3 regions of the Sorangium sp. So ce321 genome follow, and region 3 is predicted to be linked to each of the others. Evidence: riboswitches for the same ligand, from Rfam matches in the RefSeq annotation. Region 3 holds a riboswitch; each other region holds the start of a gene.

Region 1 (6,183 bases), 420 kb from region 3:
CCGCGGTACCTGTCGATGTACTCGGGCGGAGCCTGAAGCGGCCAGTGCGGCGTGGTGTACGTGGCGAACGCGAAGAACGGCTTGCCGTCGGCGCGGTTGCTCTCGATGTACTGGATGAGCTTGTCCGTGTAGAACTCGGTCGCGTAGAAGTCGCGCGGCGGCTGCGTGTACACGCCGTCCTCGCGATAGCCCTGAGCCTGCGCGGTCGTCGGAGGGTCGGCGTACTCGTTGAAGAACGTCGCCACGCCGCCGAGCAGGACGTACGATTTCTCGAAGCCGCGCGCCGGCGGGCTCTGATCCTCCGCGTCGCCGAGGTGCCACTTGCCGGCGATGTACGTGTGGTAACCGGCGTCTTTCAGGATCTCGGCGACGGACAGCGCATTATCGGTCAGGTGGCCCTCGTAGCCCGGCTGCCCTGCTTGCGGTCCACTGCCACCGCCCATGCGGCCCAGCCCGACGGCGTGGCTGTCCGTGCCGGAGACAAGCATCGCGCGGGTCGGCGCGCACAGCGATCCGGAGCGGTGCCCGGTGAGGATGCGGCCTTCGGCGGCGAGCGTATCGAGGTTCGGGGTGCTGATCTCGCCGCCGAAGGCGCCGAGGTCCGAGAAGCCGAGATCGTCGGCCACGATCGTGACGATGTTGGGCAACTCGGCGCCCGCGCCGCCCCCGCCCGCGGCACCTCCGGCCCCGCCAGCGCCGCCCGAGCCCGCTGCACCGCCGCCGCCTTCGCCCGCCGCGCCGCCTTCGCCCGAGCTGCCACCGCCGCCGGCGCCGCCCGTCGCGCTGCCGGTGCCGCCTTCGCCCGAGTTGCCACCGCCGCCGGCGCCGCCCGTCGCGCTGCCGGTGCCGCCTTCGCCCGAGTTGCCACCGCCGCCGGCGCCGCCCGTCGCGCTGCCGGTGCCGCCCGTGGTGCTGCCGGTGTCACCCGTGGAACCGCCCGATCCGCCGCTCGAGCTGCCAGCCTGACTGGCGCTGCCACCGCCGCCCGAACCGTCGTCGTTCCCGCAGCCGATCGGGCCGAGCAGCGTGGCGAGCAGCCAGGGCCCGCTCGCGAGCGCCGAACCAATCCATCGATGACGTTCGAAGAACCGCTTCATACATGTCTCCTTGGGAGTGCTGGAAGCAGCCGCATGACGGAGTCGAACGTCGTCGGCAGCGAGTGCCCGCCGTCATCCTGAAGGGACGCCTCGGTTCGCGCGCTGGCAAAGCTCCGCCGGGCGCGCCACGAGAAGGGTGGGACTCTGACGGTGATGAGCCGCGTGGCTCGGCCGTCACGACGAACCGCAGCGTGGCGCGTCGCCATGGACGCGGGCGCGCTGCCTCGATCTCTTCTCCTCGCCGCAGCTCGCGCCGCGGCGCATGCAGCTAGCTACAGCAAGAACGCCAGGTGCTCGTTCGACAGCAAGCGCCCAAGGCCCCCGCGTGAGAACCGAACGTCCACGCGGCAACGAGGGAAATCAACATGCGTCCGCTATAACGGAAAATCGGACGTTATACAAGACGATTCGCCACCACGAGGTCCGCGGCCCGAGTTCGTGCCTGTTCGTGCCTGGTGGTTGCACGGGGCGCCTCGTCGAGTCGCCGAGACCGAAAGCCAGCTCACTGCGCCGCGGGGCATCTGCCGGGCTCGCGTGTCCCTCGCTCCAGCGGCGCATTCTGGGCTGCTCATTCTGGACTGCTCATTCCAGAATGCGCCGCTGGGCGGGCACAGGTAGGCTCGAGCGTCGAGCCAGCCCGCGCCGCGCGACCGACAGCGGCTCCTCGGGCCGGGCATGGAAGGCGCGAGCGGGCACGACATGGCGCCTTTCCCGGGGCACGGCGGACGCTTCCCCCCGGCGCGGCGCGCTGCTAGCCACGGTCCATGACCGCTCAAGAACAGCAGCCGGGGGCGCCTGCGCGCGGTACCCTCCAGTTCGTCGCCGTCGAGCGCACAGGCCACGTCGCCACCGTGACCATCCAGCGGCCCGACAAGCTCAACGCCCTGAACCCCGCCGTCCTCGGCGAGCTCACCGCGGCCTTCCACGAGCTCCTCGCGCCCGCCGAGGGCGGCGAGGTCCGCGCGGCGGTGCTGACCGGCGCCGGCAAGGCGTTCGTCGCCGGCGCCGATATCGCCGAGATGGCGGCCATGAACAGCATCGCCGCGAAGCGGTTCGCCGACGCCGGCCACCGCCTCGCCGACCTCATCGAGACCGCCCCGTTCCCCGTGATCGCCGCCGTCAACGGGTTCGCGCTCGGCGGCGGCTGCGAGCTCGCCCTCGCCTGCGACTTCATCTACGCCGCGGAGGGCGCCAGGCTCGGCCAGCCCGAGGTGAACCTGGGCGTCATCCCGGGGTTCGGCGGGACCCAGCGATTGCTGCGCCGGATCGGCGTCGGCCGCGCGCGCGAGCTCGTCTATTCAGGAGACATGATCTCCGCCGAACAGGCGCTCGCCATCGGGCTCGTCAACGCCGTCTTTCCGGCGGCCGAGCTCCTCGCGCGCGCCCGCGAGACAGCCCTCAAGATCGCCTCGCGCGGGCCGCTCGCCGTCGCCGCCGCAAAGCGCGTGATCCTGCGCGGCGAGAGCCTCGACCTCACCGCCGCCAACGAGCTGGAAGTCCAGGCGTTCGCCGCGCTCTTCGGTAGCGACGATCAGAAGCTCGGAATGAAAGCGTTCCTGGCAAAATCGAAGGCCGAGTTCACCGGGAAGTAACGAGCGGGCAACCAGAAGGCAAAAAAAGACCGCGTCTCATGCCGGAGGGGGGACCCGACATGAGCGCGGCAGGTGAACCGCGTCGGAACATTGAACGTCCACGCGGTGTGCAAGGAAAGACCGCATGCGCTCCGGGCTGGGGGGCTGCGCCGGCGCGCATGCGGTGAGCAGAGTGTGGCACCCGGAAGCGCGCTGTCGATCACAAAGTGCAAGGCCTGCGCGCCAGTGAGCGAATTGCTCACGGCGTGAAGGCAGCCAGGCGACGACGCGGCGCGCACACCCGCGATATCCTGGAATGCACATCCGAGCCGGGCATACTCATCCGCAGAGTACAGCGTTCGTGCGGAGCTCTTCGAGTTCTGTGAAAAGAGAACACCAGCGCTCGGGCGCTGCGCGCCGGGTACGGAACACCGACTTCCATAAGTAAAGGGCCCGACCGAACCAAGCACGCTGGTGCGAAGGCCGCGCCGCACCTTCCACCGAGCGCACGAGCGGCAGCGCAGGGCGCGCGCTCCGGCCAGGGCGCCGGAGCGAGCAGCGCCGTGGCGGGGAATGTGTGAAGGTGTGTAAAGAGCGTTTACTACGGAAGCAGAGGATAGAAACTGACCAACCCCTCTTGCCCTGTGCGTCTCGGTCAATTTCGTGGCCTCCACCATTGCATTGATTGCATTGGTAGGGAGGAGCTCACCCTGGCCCAGCCTGTCTGCCGGCAGGTGGAACATCCGGCGCGCGGCGCGCAGGAAAGCCTCGGGCCGCTCGCTCGCAGCAACGCCAGGGTGCGAGCAACACGGCGCACCTCCGACGAGGGGCTCGGACGGTGCGCGGCGGGCTGGACGGCGGGAGCTCGCGCGGCCGGCGTACCGGGCAGCGCGGCTCCGCCGTGAGCCGTGTCCGCCGTGAGCCGCATCCGCTGTGAGCCGCATCCGCTGTGAGCCGCATCCGCCGTGAGCCGTGTCCGCCGTGAGCCGTGTCCGCCGTGCCCCGCATCCGCCGTGAGCCGTGTCCGCTGTGCGCCGTGTCCGCCGTGCCCCGCATCCGCCGTGAGCCGCATCCGCCGTGCCCCGCATCCGCCGTGGGCCGCGTCGTCCGCCGCGAGCCGCACCTGCCGCGAAGAGGCGCGAGGGGAGCCCGAGGGGGCTCACCGGCGAGCCCGCGGCACGAGGCAGGCGCCTCCGCCGAGGCCGGGGCGCGACCTCCTTGACGCCGGGCGCGAAACGGGATTACCGAGCATCCATCTGACAATCCATTCCTCGGGTGCCCTCAGGGGCATAACAGGGAAGCCGGTGCGAAACCGGCGCGGTCCCGCCACCGTGAATGGGGAGCTGCATCCGAAGACCACTGGGCCTGCCCACGAGACCCGGGAAGGTGGACGCAGCGCCGGGAGCTAGAGCAGCTCCCTGAACCCATGAGCCGGGAGACCTACCCGAGCCCCACGAGGTGCAGCTTGCGCACGTCTTCGTGGCGTCCGGGTGCGGACTTCACCCGGATCGCCCAAACCGGTCTTCCCGGCCGCCCTGTGTTCCTCTCTGCCGTGTTCCTGGCCTCGCTGCTCGCGGCGCGGCCCGCGGCGGCGATGCACCTCGCGGAGGGCGTCCTGCCGCTCGGCTGGTGCGCGGTCTGGAACGCGCTCGCCCTGCCCTTCGTCGCGATCGCCCTCCACCTGCTCCGGCAGCGCACCGAGCGGGACGCCTTCTACAAGCCGTTCGTCGGCCTCGTCGCCGCCGCCGTCTTCGCGATCTCGTGCATGCCCGTGCCGGTGCCCACCGCAGGGACCTGCTCCCACCCGTGCGGCACCGGGCTCGCCGCGATCCTCATCGGCCCCTGGATGACCGTCCTCGTCACCGTCGTGGCGCTCCTCATCCAGGCCCTCTTCCTCGCGCACGGCGGGCTCACGACGCTCGGCGCCGACGTCGCGTCCATGGGCATCGCGGGCGCCTTCACCGGGTACCTCGTGTTCCGGCTCGCGCGGCGCTGCGGCGCGAACCTCTGGGTCGCAGGGTTCCTGGCCGGCGTGACGTCGGACTGGGCCACGTACGCGACAACGGCGCTCGAGCTCGCGCTCGGGCTCGCCGGCGAGGGCTCGGTGACGTCGATGTTCACGGGCGTCGCCGTCGCCTTCATCCCGACCCAGCTGCCGCTCGGCCTGCTCGAGGGCGCCATGACCGCCGGGGCGCTCGTCTTCCTGCGCGCCCGGCGGCCCGACATCCTGGACCGGCTCCAGGTCGTCCCGCTCGCCGCGGGGGCGTCGTGACGCCGCGGCCCGCGCCGCGCCGGCTCGCCGCGCTCGTACGGCCCGCACCGCGCGGGCTCGCCGCGCTCGCACGGCCCGCGCCGCGCCGGCTCGCCGCGCTGCCGCTCGCCGCGGCGCTCTGGCTCGCCGGGTGCGGCGGCGCTTCCTGGGACGGCGTCGACGAGGCCGTCGTCCGCCGCGTCGCCGAGGACGCCGGGCGCCACGACACGGGGCCGCTGTTCGCCGGGCTGGAGGGCGATCTCCTCCTCTTCGCGTTCCTCTGGGCAGGGCTCCTCGCCGGCTTCGTCATCGGCTACTACGCGCGCGTGCTCTTCGTGGAGCGCGCCGATCAGCCCGCCGGCAAGCCCGGCGGACAGGGCCTCCGTGCCGATTGACCCCCCGGCGCGGCTCCGCGAGCGCCTCCGCGACGTCGACCCCCGGCTGCGCCTCGGGGCCGCCGTGGCGGCGTGCTGCGTCGCCGCGGGCGCGCGCTCGCCCTGGACCCCGGCCGCGCTGCTCCTGCTCGCGTGCGCGGCCCTCCGGCTCCAGGGCATGACCGCCGGCGCGATCCTCCGCGCCTTCGCGCCCGCCGCGTGGATCGGCGGGGTCGCGGCGGCCCTCGCGCTCGCGCTCACCCCGGGGGAGCCGCTGCTCGCCGGCGCGGCGTTCCCGCTCGACGCCGTCACGCGCGAGGGGGCCCGCCGCGCCGCCACCCTCGGCGCGCGCGTCCTCGCGGCGGCCGCGGTGCTGCGGTGGCTCTCGCGCGCCGCCGCGCCCGCCGAGATCGAGGCCGCCCTCGCCGGCCTCGGCGCGCCCGCGGCCCTCGTCGAGCTGCTCGCGCTCGCGCGGCGCTTCGCCGGCGTGCTGCAGCGCGCGGCCGACAGCGCGTGGAGCGCCGCCGCGCTCCGCGGCGGGTTCTCGCGCCCGGGCGCCGCCGCGCGCTCGGCCGGCGCCGTCGCGGGCGTCGTGGTCCTGCGGACCCTGGAGCGCTCCGAGCACGCCGCCATCGCGATGCAGCTCCGCGGCTACCAGGGCAAGCTCCCCGTCGCCGACCGCCGGGCGAGCGCGCCCGCCGCCAACCTCGCCTTCGCCGCCGCCGCCCTCGCGGCGCTGACGCTCTGCGTGGCCGCCGGAGGCGCCGGGTGAGCGCGATCGCGCTGCGCGCGCTGGCTATCGCGCTGCGCGCGCCGGCGATCGGCTACCGCGGCGGCGAGCCCGTCCTCCGCGACGTGCGCCTCGACGTCGCCGAGGGCGAGTCCGTGGC
Region 2 (6,183 bases), 1.8 Mb from region 3:
GGCCGCCCGCACCAACGGCCGCGAGGCCCAGGCGACCATGGGCGCCGCCGGGGTCGGGCTCGTCTGCCTGCCGCGCTACCTGGGCGACGCGACGGCGGGCCTGCGCCTCCTGGAGCCGCCCTCGCCGCCGCCCGAGCGCGCGCTGTGGCTCGGGGTGCACCGGGACGCGCGCGGGGTGCCGCGCGTGAAGGCGCTCGTCGCGTTCATCGCCGACGCCCTCGCGCCGCTGCGGCGCGCCCTGCTGCCCGACGCGCGGCCCCGGGAGATCAGGTGACGCGCGCGCCCGCTACGGGGCGCCGTCGAGCTGACACGCCCGGTGCGCCTCGAAGGCCTCCGAGCAGACCTCCTTGAACGACGTCTCGCACGCAGACGCGCTGGAGCCCAGGCACTCGAAGAGCGGGTCGAGCCACCGCGCGATCTGCTGGCAGGACGTCGTCGAGGCGATCTGGATGCCGGTGCTCATGCAGTCGAAGTACGGCGCGGTCAGCGCGTTGCAGGGGTGCGGCGCCGAGAGCAGCTCCGCGCAGGCCTCGCGACAGCCGTTCTCCGGGCACGCTCGGTCGAAGAGCGCGCAGAAGGAGCCGCACGAGGCCAGCTGCGCCTCGACCGGATCCGCGCCGCTCGCGCTCGACGACTGCGGGCCCACGATCGCGCTCGACGACTGCGGGCCCGCGCTCGCGCTCGACGACTGCAGGCCCGCGCTCGCGCTCGACGTGACGCCCGCTCCCCCGGAACCTTCGATGCTCCCGGGGGACCCGTCGACGACGACGTTCCCGCCGCAGGCGCTCGCCCCCGCGAGCGCGACGAGCGAGGCCAGGCCCGCTGAGACCAGCGTCGTTCTCATGCGGCGATACTACACCGGGGCGGGCAGGGCAGGGGCGCGCGCCCCGTCGATCCCGCGCGCGCCCGCGCGCGCCCCGCAGCTCACTCCACGGCCTGCGACTGCTCGATCGCGTCCTCGCGGCGCTCGCGGCGGTTGCACGCGAGCACCTTCTTGCGGACGCGCACGGCGTCGGGCGTGACCTCGACGAGCTCGTCGCCGTCGATCCACTCCATCGCCGTCTCGATCGTGAGCAGCCGCGGGCTGGCCAGGAGGACGTTCTCGTCCTTGCCGTGGTTGCGCACGTTGGAGAGCTTCTTCTCCTTGATCACGTTGACGTCGGTGTCGTTCGGCCGGTTGTGCTCGCCGATGATCATCCCCTCGTAGACCTCGACGCCGGGGACGATGAAGAACATCCCGCGCGGCTGCAGGTGGTGCAGCGCGTACGGGGTCGCCACGCCAGCGCGGTCGGAGACGATGGCCCCGGTCGGGCGGCGCATCATCGGGCCGCCCCAGGGCGCCCAGCCGTCGAACATCGTGTTGAGCAGGCCCGTGCCGCGCGTCGCCGTCAGGAACTCGCCGCGGAAGCCGATGAGCCCGCGCGACGGCACCCGGAACTCGAGGCGGGCGCGCCCGAAGCCGGGGTTCGTCATCTTCACCATCCGGCCGCGCCGGCCGCTGAGCCGCTCGGTCACGATGCCGACGTAGGTGTCCGGCACGTCCACGACCACGAGCTCGACCGGCTCCATCACCTCGCCGTTGATCTCGCGCGTCACCACCTCGGGGTTCGAGAGCTGCATCTCGTACCCCTCGCGCCGCATCGTCTCGACCAGGATCGCGAGCTGGAGCTCGCCGCGCCCGAGCACCACGAAGGTGTCCGGCACCTCGGTCGGCTCGACCCGGATCGCGAGGTTCTTCATCGCCTCGCGCTCGAGCCGCTCCTTCAGGTGGCGGCTCGTCAGGTACTTCGACTGCTTGCTCTTGCCGGCGAACGTCGACGTATTGACGCCGATCTTCATCTTGATCGTCGGCTCCTCGACGACGATCCGCGGCAGCGCCTCGGGCTGCCCCGGATCCGCGATCGTGTCGCCGATTGTGACCCCATCGAGCCCCGCGATCGCGACCACCTCGCCCGCGACGGCGCTCTCGACCGCGACCCGCTTCAGCCCCTCGTAGGCGTAGAGCATCTTCACGTAGCCGCGCGACTGGCCGTCCTCGCCGAGGAGCGCGACGTCGGCGCCGGACCGGGCCGTGCCGCGGACCACGCGGCCGACCGCGAGCCGGCCCACGTAGTCGTCGTGCGTCGTGTTGCAGACGATGACCTGGAGCGGCCCGTCCGGGTCGCCCGAGGGCGCCGGGACCCGATCGAGGATGGTCTCGAAGAGCGGCTGGAGGTCCGTGGCCTCGTGCTCGAGCTCGCGCTTCGCCTGGCCGAACTTCGCCACGGCGTAGAGCGTCGCGAAGTCCTGCTGCGGGTCGCTCGCCTCGAGGTCGCAGAAGAGGTCGAACACCTCGGAGAGCACCTCGTGGGCGCGCGCGTCGCTGCGGTCGATCTTGTTGATGACGACGATGACCGGGAAGCCGCGCTGGAGGCACTTCGAGAGCACGAAGCGCGTCTGCGGCAGCGGGCCCTCGGCGGCGTCGACGAGGAGCAGCGCCCCGTCGGCCATCATCAGCGTGCGCTCGACCTCGCCGCCGAAGTCGGAGTGGCCGGGCGTGTCCACGATGTTGATCTTGACCCCGCGGTACCGGATGCTGGTGTTCTTCGCGAGGATGGTGATGCCGCGCTCGCGCTCGAGGTCGTTCGAGTCCATGACCCGCTCGGCCACAACCTCGTTCTCTCGGAAGGCGCCCGACTGGCGGAGCATGTGATCGACGAGCGTCGTCTTCCCGTGGTCGACGTGGGCGACGATGGCGATGTTGCGGAGATCATTACGCGGCATATACGGCGGCGGCCGTGTAGCACGCGACCCACGGAGGAGCGAGCCCATCCTCGCCAGAGGTCGAACGTCCGGCCGACGCCGGCGCGCCGGCGACGCGCGGGTTGCGCGCAGGTTCCGCGCCGGCGACGCGCGGGTTCTGCGCAGGCCAGGCGCTCCGGCTCGCGGTGAGTCCGCCGTCGCCGGGGGCGAGCGCCCCAGCTCGGCGGTGATCTCGCGGCGGCCGCTCGCGGTCACCGGGCTCGACAGGACGACTGTTGACAGGCGATCGAGCGCCGCCATAGGGTGCGCGCCGTGCTGGTGCCTGGGCCCTTGCCCAGGCTCAATAGGGAACCCGGTGAGAATCCGGGGCTGCCCCGCAGCGGTAAGCGAGAACGACCTCCACGACGAGCACTGGCCCGAGAGGGCTGGGAAGCGGTGGACAGTAGGAAGTCGGCCCGGCCGAGGAGCTCGCAAGCCCGAAGACCTGCCAGCGCCCGGCGACGGGGAGACATCTGGCGCCGGTTCGACCTGGGAGCCTCGAGGGAGGCGGTGAGGTCCGTGCCGTCGCAGCGTCTGCGCGCGTCCCGGAGTCCGACCCGCCCCCGCGCTGCCTCCCGGTAGCCCGTGGGGGCGAGAGGTCGGTCCAGGGCATCGCCGCCACTGGACTGCCTTCCCTCCGCTCGGCGCGAGCGGCCCCGATCCGCTCGGCGCGATGCCAGCAAGAGGAGGACGCGCATGCCGCGCGAGACGATCACGAAGGGCCACGGACACCGCCGCTCACGCCACCTGCTCGCCGCACTATCGATCTCGCTGACCGTCGCGCGGCTCGCGCGCGCCGAGGTCGAGGCGCCGGAGGCGCCGACCGCCGCCCCGGGGGCGCCCGCGGACGGCGGGGCGAAGGCGCTCGCGGAAGGCGCGGGGGCGAGCGCCGACGGCGGCGCGGGGGCGAGCGCCGACGGCGGCGCGATCGAGGTCACCATCCAGGCGGAGAAGCCGGCGAGCGAGGCCGCCTCGCGCGTCTCCGTCGGGCATCGCGAGCTCGAGCTCAGGCCGAGGCTCCGGCCGGGCGACATCGTCGAGGCGGTCCCGGGGCTCTTCGCCGTGCAGCACGCCGGCGGCGGCAAGGCCAACCAGTACTTCCTCCGCGGGTTCGACGCGGACCACGGGACCGACGTCGCCTTCTTCGTCGACGGGGTGCCCGTCAACATGGTCAGCCACGGCCACGGGCACGGCTTCACCGATCTCTACTTCGTGATCCCGGAGCTCGTTACCGGGCTCGACGGCTACAAGGGGCCTTATTACGCGAGCATCGGCGACTTCGGCACCGCGGGCGCCGTGAACTTCCGCTTCGCCGAGAAGCTCGACGAGAGCCACGCGCAGCTCAGCCTCGGGCAGCACGGGATCGCCCGCGGCCTCGTGGTCGCCTCGCCGGATCTCGGCGACGCGTGGCGCGCGGTCGCCGCGGCGGAGATCTACCGGAACGACGGGCCCTTCCTCAGCCCGGAGCGGCTCAAGCGCTTCAACGTGTACCTGAGGGCGACGCACGACCTGAGCCCCACCGGGAAGATCCAGATGACGTGGATGTCCTACGGGTCGACCTGGCACGGCTCCGGCCAGATCCCCGCGCGCGCCGTGTGCGGCGAGGGCGAGCAGGACCAGCTGAACCCGCCGCCGTCCGCCTACGGACAGCCGTGCATCGATCACTTCGGCTCGGTCGATCCGACCGAGGGCGGGGCCACCCAGCGGCACATGGCGTCCCTCGCGTACTCGACCGCGTGGCGGGACGCCGACCTGAGCGCGCTGGCCTACCTCGTCCGCTACCGCTTCACGCTGTACTCGAACTTCACGTTCTTCAGCGAGGACCCGGTCCACGGCGATCAGATCGAGCAGAACGACGATCGCGTCGTCGGAGGCGCCGAGCTCCGGCTCCGCAGGCAGCTCGAGTACCGCGGGGCGAAGCTCACGACGTCGCTCGGCGCGCAGATCCGCGCCGACGCGATCGACAAGTCACTCCACCACGACGAGGCGCGCGAGCGGCTCGAGGAGCGGGGCACGGCCCACGTCGACGAGGGCCAGATCGGCGTCTACGTCGAGCAGGACGCCCGGATCCGGCGCTGGCTCCGCTTCGTGGCCGGGGTGCGCGGGCAGTGGATCGACGTCAACGTGGACGACCGGCGCGAGGACCTGGGCGCGACCGGGAACAGGTCGAGCGGCTTCCGGGGGCAGATGCAGCTCTTCCCGAAGCTCACGGCGATCGTCTCGCCCGTCGCGGCGCTCGACCTCTTCGCCCATTACGGGCGGGGCTTCCACTCGAACGACGCCCAGGGCGTGGTGCTGCGCGAGGGGGCGGCGACGCTCATCACCCCCGCGACGGGCTACGAGGTCGGCGCGAGGGCCACGCCGCTCCGCGGCCTGACGCTGAGCGCGGCGGGGTTCCTCCTCGATGTCGACTCGGAGCTCGTCTGGAGCGGCGACGCGGGCGCGACCGAGCCGTCGGGGCAGACGCGGCGCTACGGCCTGGAGATCGGCGGGCGCTACCGGCTCGGGAGCTGGCTCTTCGCCGACGTCGACGCGACCTTCACCCGCGCGCGCTTCCGGGCGAACGCAGGCAACGGGAGCGCGGTGGCCCTCGCGCCGACCCGGACGCTGACCGCGGGGATCGGCGTCCGGCCGACGTTCGGCGCGCTCACGCCGTTCGCGGCGCTCCGGGTCAAGGCGATCGGCGCGCGGCCCGCGACCGAGGACGAGTCGCTGACGGCCGAGGGGTTCACGGTCGTCGACGCGAACGCCGGGCTCCGGTGGAAGGACGTCGAGGTGGCCGTGGACGTCCAGAACCTCTTCGACGCGACGTGGCGCGAGGTCCAGTTCGCGAGCGAGTCGCGGCTGCCGTACGAGCCGGCCGCGGTCACCGGCATCCACTACTCGCCGGGGTGGCCGTTCACGGCGATGGGGCGGGCGACGCTGTACTGGCGGTGAGCCGCGCGCGCCGGAGCGCCGCTCGAGCGCCCGCTGTAAGCTCTGCTCGGGGCCGTCGTTGCGAAGAGGTGCGCCCTCGGCCATCGCGCCGGGGCGCCTCCACGAGGGCTCCCATGCTGCTCCGCATCTGCTCGTCTCACGGTCCGCGCAGGCCTGGTGCCGCGCGCAAGCGCCATCGCGCGCGCAGGCCTGGTGCCGCGCGCAAGCGTCATCTCGCGCGCAAGCGTCATCTCGCGCGCAAGCGCCATCTCGCGCGCAAGCGTCATCTCGCGCGCAAGCGCCATCTCGCGCACAAGCGCCCGGCGCCCGCCGCGTTCCTCCTCGCGCTGGCCGTCGCTTTCCTCGTCGCCCTGACCGGCTGCGGCCCTCGCCTCGTCCCGTTCACGCACGAGCTCCGGGTGCAGCACGACCTCACCGACAGGGACGTGAAGAACCTCCAGTTCTACCTCTCGCACGAGGTCGCGC
Region 3 (6,183 bases):
GTGGTCGCCAGCATCGTCCGTCCACGTCTCGTAGGTCGCATGGCACTTCACCGCTGCCGTCAGCGCGGCCGGATCTGCAGGCAAGCTGCTGTCCCAGTCGGGATCCCACCCGCTCCCCGCGATGAGCGGGTGCCCACCCGCTCCAGCCGCGGGCCGGCTCCCGGGATACGCCTCCATGAATGCCCGGAAACGCCCCACCGTCACCTCGAACCGATCCAGCCGGAACCCGCTGACCGTCGCCGGATACGACGCATCGTTGTCACGGTTGAAGCTGCCCCCGGGGACCGCCGCGGTTGCGCAGCAGCTCTCATCGCCTGCTGGCCCGCACGTCTCAGCCAGCCCGTCACAGCTCGGAGCCGTCACGCACGCCCCTCCGCTGCACAGCGGCGCCTCCGCAGGACACGGCTCCGCGTCCACCCACTGCCCGCGCGCATCGCACCGCTGCGCCCGGTTGTCCAGGCAGCGCGCCTCTTCAGGGCCGCATTCGCCGAGGCACACCCCGTCGACACAGGTCTGCCCGGCGCACTCCGTCCCGCCCGGCGTGCACCCTTCACCGCCGCCGCCGCCGCCACCCCCGGCACCGGTGCCGCCCGCAGCCCCTCCGGTGCCGCCGGCGGTGCCGGTGCCGCCCGCCTCCCCACCCGCGCCTGCAGCCCCTCCGGTGCCGCCGGCGGTGCCGGTGCCGCCCGCCTCCCCACCCGCGCCTGCAGCCCCTCCGGTGCCGCCGGCGGTGCCGGTGCCGCCCGCCTCCCCACCGGCGCTGGCAGCCCCTCCGGTGCCGCCGCCGCCCCCTCCATCCCGCCCGGAACAGCCATTGCCCAGCCCCACCAGCGCCCCACACCCGCAGGCCGCGAAAACCCACGCCGCCCAGGTCCCGGCACTGCGCCTGATCGTCTTCATCGCTTCTCCTACATCTTCCGTGCGGGAACTGTCCACCGCGGCGGAGATAACCCGCGCAAAGCCATCGTGGCTCGCCGGCGCCGCGGACCATTTCCACACCGCGCGCTACCACTTCTTCGACGGGAGCCCGGCGATCGCGCTCGACCTGCACGGCACGGCGGTCGCAGGGGACACCCTCGAGATCATGGCGGCCGCGCGCGCCGCGCGCGGCGGGAGGCCGCTCACCGTGACGCTGGAGCGCGATCACAACGTCGCTTACGAGGCGTGGCGCGACGATCTCATCCGGGTGAGGTTCCCTGTATGCATGACAGTCACGAGCTGGACTCCCAGGCGGCGTACGACGCGTTCCTGTCCAAGGCCGCGTGGCAGGCCCTCCCCGACGGGACGCGCAGGAGCTCTTCCGGGTGGATTGAAGGGGGCGCGGCCTGCGCGGCTCAGCGCCGTACAGGCCCGCCGCTGAGCAGCTGCTCGACCTCCGCCTCGTGCTCGGGGCAACCGCGGGCGAGGAGCACGATCGCCGAGGAGCCGTCGTCCCGCGGCTCACGCGACAGCACGACCTGGGCGGAGGTCTCGAGCGGCGCCCCGCGCGCGCTCGGGTCCTCGGGTGTCACGCGCACCCGCGCGGCCATGAGCAAGCCATCCTGGAACTCGAAGCGCGCGAAGAAAGGCGCCTTGGCGGGCGCCGCGTCGCCCCGCGACCATTCGAGCGAACGCCCGGCGCAGCCCGAGGCCTCGCTCCAGCGGCCGGTCGACCCAGCATCGAAGCGCTGGACGACCTCGCTCGCCGTCATCCCGAGCTCGACGCCGTGAATGGCGAAGGCGCCGCTCGCCGGCGGAGTGAAGGAGAGCGCCGCGAGGGTGACGATCCCCAGCCCCGCGGCGATGAGCGCTGGGCCGATCGAAGGAGCCGCCATGGACGCGCCCTGCCTTACGGTCTGCTCACCGGTGCTTCTCGACACGCGTGAGGACACGGCGCGCGTCCTCCGTTTCGACGAAGTCGAAGGCGATACGATCGCCTACCTCGATACCGTCGAGCAGCGCGGGGCTCTGGGGCTCGAACGACATCGTCATCGCGCTCATGTAGCCCGGGATGTCGTCGTGCGCGATGTTGGCGTAGGCGCGCCCCGGGCCGAGCGAGCGGACGGCGCCCGTCGCGTGGTAGACCCGCGGAGCGGCGGTGGACGCCGTCGAGCAAGAGCCCGTGAGGCTCGCCGCGATCGCCGTCCCGAGCAGCAGGGACCGCGCGAGATGGACGACGCGGAGGCGCGAGCGCATCGATCGATTCACGCGACTCATGTCAGCTCCTTCGCGGCCAGCCGCTCCGCGTCGCGGACCAGCTCGTTCATCCGTTCTTCATCGCCGATCTGATAATAGCCACGAATGCGACCGAGCCCGTCGACCAGGACGAACCATTCCCCGTGCATGATCGAGCCGAGCCCGGCCGACGGGTCGGCTCGCTCGAAGCGGAGCTTGAACCCCTTCACCACGACGCGGTTCAGCTCCTCGCTCCGGCCGGAGAGGAACGACCAGGCACCACGGCCGCTGCTGTAACGCGCGGCATAGGAGCGCAGCACGTCGGGTGTATCGTTCTCCGGGTCCAGCGTGATCGAGATCAGGTGGACGGGGAGGGGCTGTCCGCGCGCCTCGCTGCGCTGCGCGAGCCTCTCCTGGAACGCCGCCATCTGCGCCGACAGCCTCGGGCACGACACGGGGCAGCTCGCATAGAAGAAGTCGACGATCAGCGTCTGCCCGCGGAGCGACTCCCGCGTGACGGGGCCACCGTCCTGATCCTTCATGGAGAACGCCGGCATCTCGCCGAGCACGGGCGGCGAGGCGGGCGCCTCGCGCAACCGCGACAGCCCACCGAAAATGGCGAGCCCCGCGAGCGCAGACACGCAGAGCCAGATCTGCACCGGGCGGAGGCGCCGGCGGCGGACCGGCGCTTCGTCACCGGCCGAGGATGGCCCTGGAGGCGTGGAGCAGAGAACCTCGTGTGGCATGCGCGCGACATTACGTGTCGCGAGGCGTGGCGGGCAATGCGTCACGGTGTCGCATCCCGTCGAAGGGTGCAGCGTTATCCCGGCCTCGGGCGCGCACAGGGCCGCGCGGCGACCAGCGCGACATCGTGTCGCAGGGCCCTGGCGGCCGGCGGCGCTAGCCTGTCTCGCCATGATCCAGCGAGCGCGCGGCGCGTCTGCGAATGACCCGGCCCGTTCCCCTCACGGCGCGCGGGAGGTGCGCTCGCCATTGCATCTCCGGCCCCTGCGGAGCTCGCGCGGGCGCCGCGCGGCGGCGCTGGTCGTCGCCGTCACGGTCGTGGACCTCGGCGGCAGGGCCGAGTCGGCGGCGCCCAGCCCTGCCGCGGCCGAGCTCGTCGACTCGACCCCGGCGCCCGGCGAGAGGGCGCTCGAAGGGCGCCTGCTCGCGCCTTGTTGCTGGGATCAGACGCTCGACGTTCACGAATCGGAGGTGGCGCAGGAGCTCCGTCGCGAGATCCGCGTGCGCCTCCGTCGGGGAGAGGCCGTCGACGCCCTCGAGCAGGACCTCATCGCGCGTTATGGGGACCGCATCCGCGCGGCGCCTTCGTCGGGCGTCCTCGGCAAGGTCGCCCTGAGCATGATGCTCGGCATCGCGGTGAGCTTCCTCGGGGTCTTCGCCCTGCTGCGCTCGTGGAGGCGCAGCGCCGCGCAGCCAGCTCCGTCCCATGTGGCCATCGCAGCGCCTGTACGCGACGAGTATGACGAGCGCCTCGACGACGAGCTCCGGATGCGTGACGGGTGAGCACACCCGCGCTGGGCACCCATGGCGCGGTCGTTGCGCGCTGGGCATCCATGGCCGGTCGCCGCTCCGCTCCGCCAGCCCCGACCCCAACATCTCGCTTGACCTTCCCCGCGCGCCACAATATGTAGTGGCTCATGTTGGTGCCTCGGGCTTCGGCCCGGGGCTCAAAAGGGAACCCGGTGTGACTCCGGGGCTGCCCCGCAGCGGTAAGCGAGAACGATCTCCACGACGAGCACTGGCCCTCGGGCTGGGAAGCGGTGGACCGTAGGAAGCCGGCGAAAGCCGGAGCGCTCGCAAGCCCGAAGACCTGCCAACATCCAGCGTCGGGGAGACATCCCGCGCCGGTTTGACCTGGAAGCCTCGTGGGAGGGCGGTAGGTCCGAGCTGGCGCCGACTCTCGCGCTTGTCCCGGTTCCGACCCCCTCCCGCGTTGTCTTCCTTTCGCCCGCGGGGGCGAGCGGTCGGTCCGAAGGCGCTCTCCTGAAGAGCGCGCGCCCCGTGCGCATCGGCTGGCTTCTTCGCTCTCGCGGCATCGACGCGAGCGGTCCGGGACCGCTCCGAACGAAGCACGACGAGGAGGATTCCATGCTGAGCGATACGTTGATGAGGAGCAACGGCGCGGCGCCGTTGCGCGCGCTCCACGCGCCCCACACGAGCGCCCGCGGCGCCGAGGACACGCTCCCGCACACGACGATGCGGGTGACGAAGAGGAACGGATCGAGCGAGCCTGTCGACGTCAACAAGATCGTCCGGGCCGTGAGCCGCTCTTGCGCCGGCCTGTCCGACGTGGACGCGCTCCGCGTCGCGACAAAGACCATCAGCGGCCTCTACGACGGCGCGACGACGCGCGAGCTCGATCAGCTCTCCATCCAGACGGCGGCCTCGCTCATCGCCGATGAGCCCCAGTACGCGAAGCTCGCGGCGCGCCTGCTCGCCACCGTTATCGACAAGGAGGTCCGCAACCAGGAGATCCACGCCTTCTCGCAGTCCATCGCCGTCGGGCGGCGGCTCGGCCTCATCAACGAGCGGCTCCACGGCTTCGTGGCGCAGAACGCCCGCAAGCTGAACGACGCGATCGAGCCGGGGCGGGACCACGAGCTCGAGTACTTCGGCCTGCGGACCCTCTACGATCGCTACCTGCTCAAGCACCCCGAGACGCGCCTCGTCGTCGAGACACCGCAGCAGTTCTTCCTGCGCATCGCGTGCGCGCTGTCCGAGACGGCGGCGCAGGCCATCGAGCTCTACCGGCTCTTCTCGTCGCTCGACTACCTCCCGAGCTCGCCCACGATGTTCAACGCGGGCACGAGCCACGAGCAGCTCTCGAGCTGCTTTTTGCTCGACTCGCCGGAGGACCACCTCGAGACCATCTACCAGCGCTACACCGATGTAGCGATGCTCTCGAAGTTCTCGGGAGGCATCGGGCTCGCCTACCACCGCGTGCGGTCGCGCGGGTCGCTCATCGAGAGCACCAACGGGCACTCCAGCGGCATCGTGCCGTGGCTCAAGACGCTCGACGCGTCGGTGGCGGCCGTGAACCAGGGCGGCAAGCGCAAGGGCGCCTGCTGCGTCTACCTCGAGCCGTGGCACGCCGACGTCGAGGAGTTCCTCGCGCTGCGCGACAACACGGGCGACGAGGCCGCGCGCACGCACAACCTGAACCTCGCAAACTGGGTGCCGGACCTCTTCATGAAGCGGGTCGAGGCCGACGGCGAATGGAGCCTGTTCGATCCCAAGGACGTGCGCGATCTGCCCGATCTCTACGGAGACGAGTTCGAGCGCCGCTATGCCGAGGCCGAGGCGGCGGGCCTCGCCAGGAAGACGATGAAGGCGCGCGACCTCTACGCGCGGATGATGCGCACGCTCGCGCAGACGGGCAACGGCTGGATGACGTTCAAGGACAGGTCGAACCGCGCCTGCAACCAGACGGCGCTGCCAGGCCGGGTCGTCCACCTGTCGAACCTCTGCACCGAGATCCTGGAGGTGACCTCGAAGGAGGAGTCGGCCGTCTGCAACCTGGGCTCGATCAACCTCGCGCGCCACACGCTCGCGCGGGGAGACGGCGCGGCCGCGTTCGACTTCGAGAAGCTCGCGCGCACGGTGCGGACGGCGGTCCGCCAGCTCGACCGCGTCATCGACCTCAACTACTACCCCATCGCCTCGACGCGGCGATCCAACCTCCGCTGGCGGCCGGTCGGGCTCGGGCTCATGGGCCTGCAAGACGTGTTCTTCCAGCTGCGCCTGCCCTTCGACGCCCCGGCCGCGCGGGACCTCTCCAGGCGGATCTCGGAAGAGGTGTATTACCACGCGCTCTCGACGTCCGCGGATCTCGCGGCGGAGAAGGGGCGACATCCGGCGTTCGACGAGACGCGCGCCGCGCGCGGAGAGCTCCAGTTCGACGCGTGGGACGTCGTCCCCGAGGACACGGCGCGCTGGGAGGCGCTCCGCGCGCGCGTCCGGGCCGAGGGGCTCAGGAACTCGCTGCTCGTCGCCGTCGCGCCCACG

Evidence for each region. A riboswitch is a leader RNA that binds a small molecule or an ion and turns the genes downstream of it on or off. The one in region 3 is predicted to bind cobalamin.
Region 1: linked by a shared signal. The riboswitch ahead of WME89_RS02515 (energy-coupling factor ABC transporter permease) and the one ahead of WME89_RS00850 (ribonucleoside-diphosphate reductase subunit alpha) in region 3 are both predicted to bind cobalamin.
Region 2: linked by a shared signal. The riboswitch ahead of WME89_RS07650 (TonB-dependent receptor) and the one ahead of WME89_RS00850 (ribonucleoside-diphosphate reductase subunit alpha) in region 3 are both predicted to bind cobalamin.

What each region holds. Positions count from the first base shown of each region.
Region 1 is NZ_CP150329.1:632,643-638,825, reverse strand. Features, by position in the region: gene WME89_RS02525 (arylsulfatase) at 1-1,097, opposite strand, end outside; gene WME89_RS02520 (enoyl-CoA hydratase/isomerase family protein) at 1,862-2,689, shown strand; cobalamin riboswitch at 3,925-4,130, shown strand; gene WME89_RS02515 (energy-coupling factor ABC transporter permease) at 4,263-4,940, shown strand; gene WME89_RS02510 (hypothetical protein) at 4,937-5,314, shown strand; gene WME89_RS02505 (CbiQ family ECF transporter T component) at 5,304-6,065, shown strand; gene WME89_RS02500 (energy-coupling factor ABC transporter ATP-binding protein) at 6,062-6,183, shown strand, end outside.
Region 2 is NZ_CP150329.1:1,971,568-1,977,750, forward strand. Features, by position in the region: gene WME89_RS07635 (LysR family transcriptional regulator) at 1-274, shown strand, start outside; gene WME89_RS07640 (hypothetical protein) at 287-844, opposite strand; gene typA (translational GTPase TypA) at 925-2,811, opposite strand; cobalamin riboswitch at 3,042-3,248, shown strand; gene WME89_RS07650 (TonB-dependent receptor) at 3,478-5,718, shown strand; gene WME89_RS07655 (DNA-directed RNA polymerase) at 5,832-6,183, shown strand, end outside.
Region 3 is NZ_CP150329.1:212,464-218,646, forward strand. Features, by position in the region: gene WME89_RS00825 (formylglycine-generating enzyme family protein) at 1-900, opposite strand, end outside; gene WME89_RS00830 (hypothetical protein) at 1,335-1,814, opposite strand; gene WME89_RS00835 (copper-binding protein) at 1,840-2,196, opposite strand; gene WME89_RS00840 (SCO family protein) at 2,193-2,900, opposite strand; gene WME89_RS00845 (cytochrome c-type biogenesis protein CcmH) at 3,148-3,681, shown strand; cobalamin riboswitch at 3,803-4,010, shown strand; gene WME89_RS00850 (ribonucleoside-diphosphate reductase subunit alpha) at 4,267-6,183, shown strand, end outside.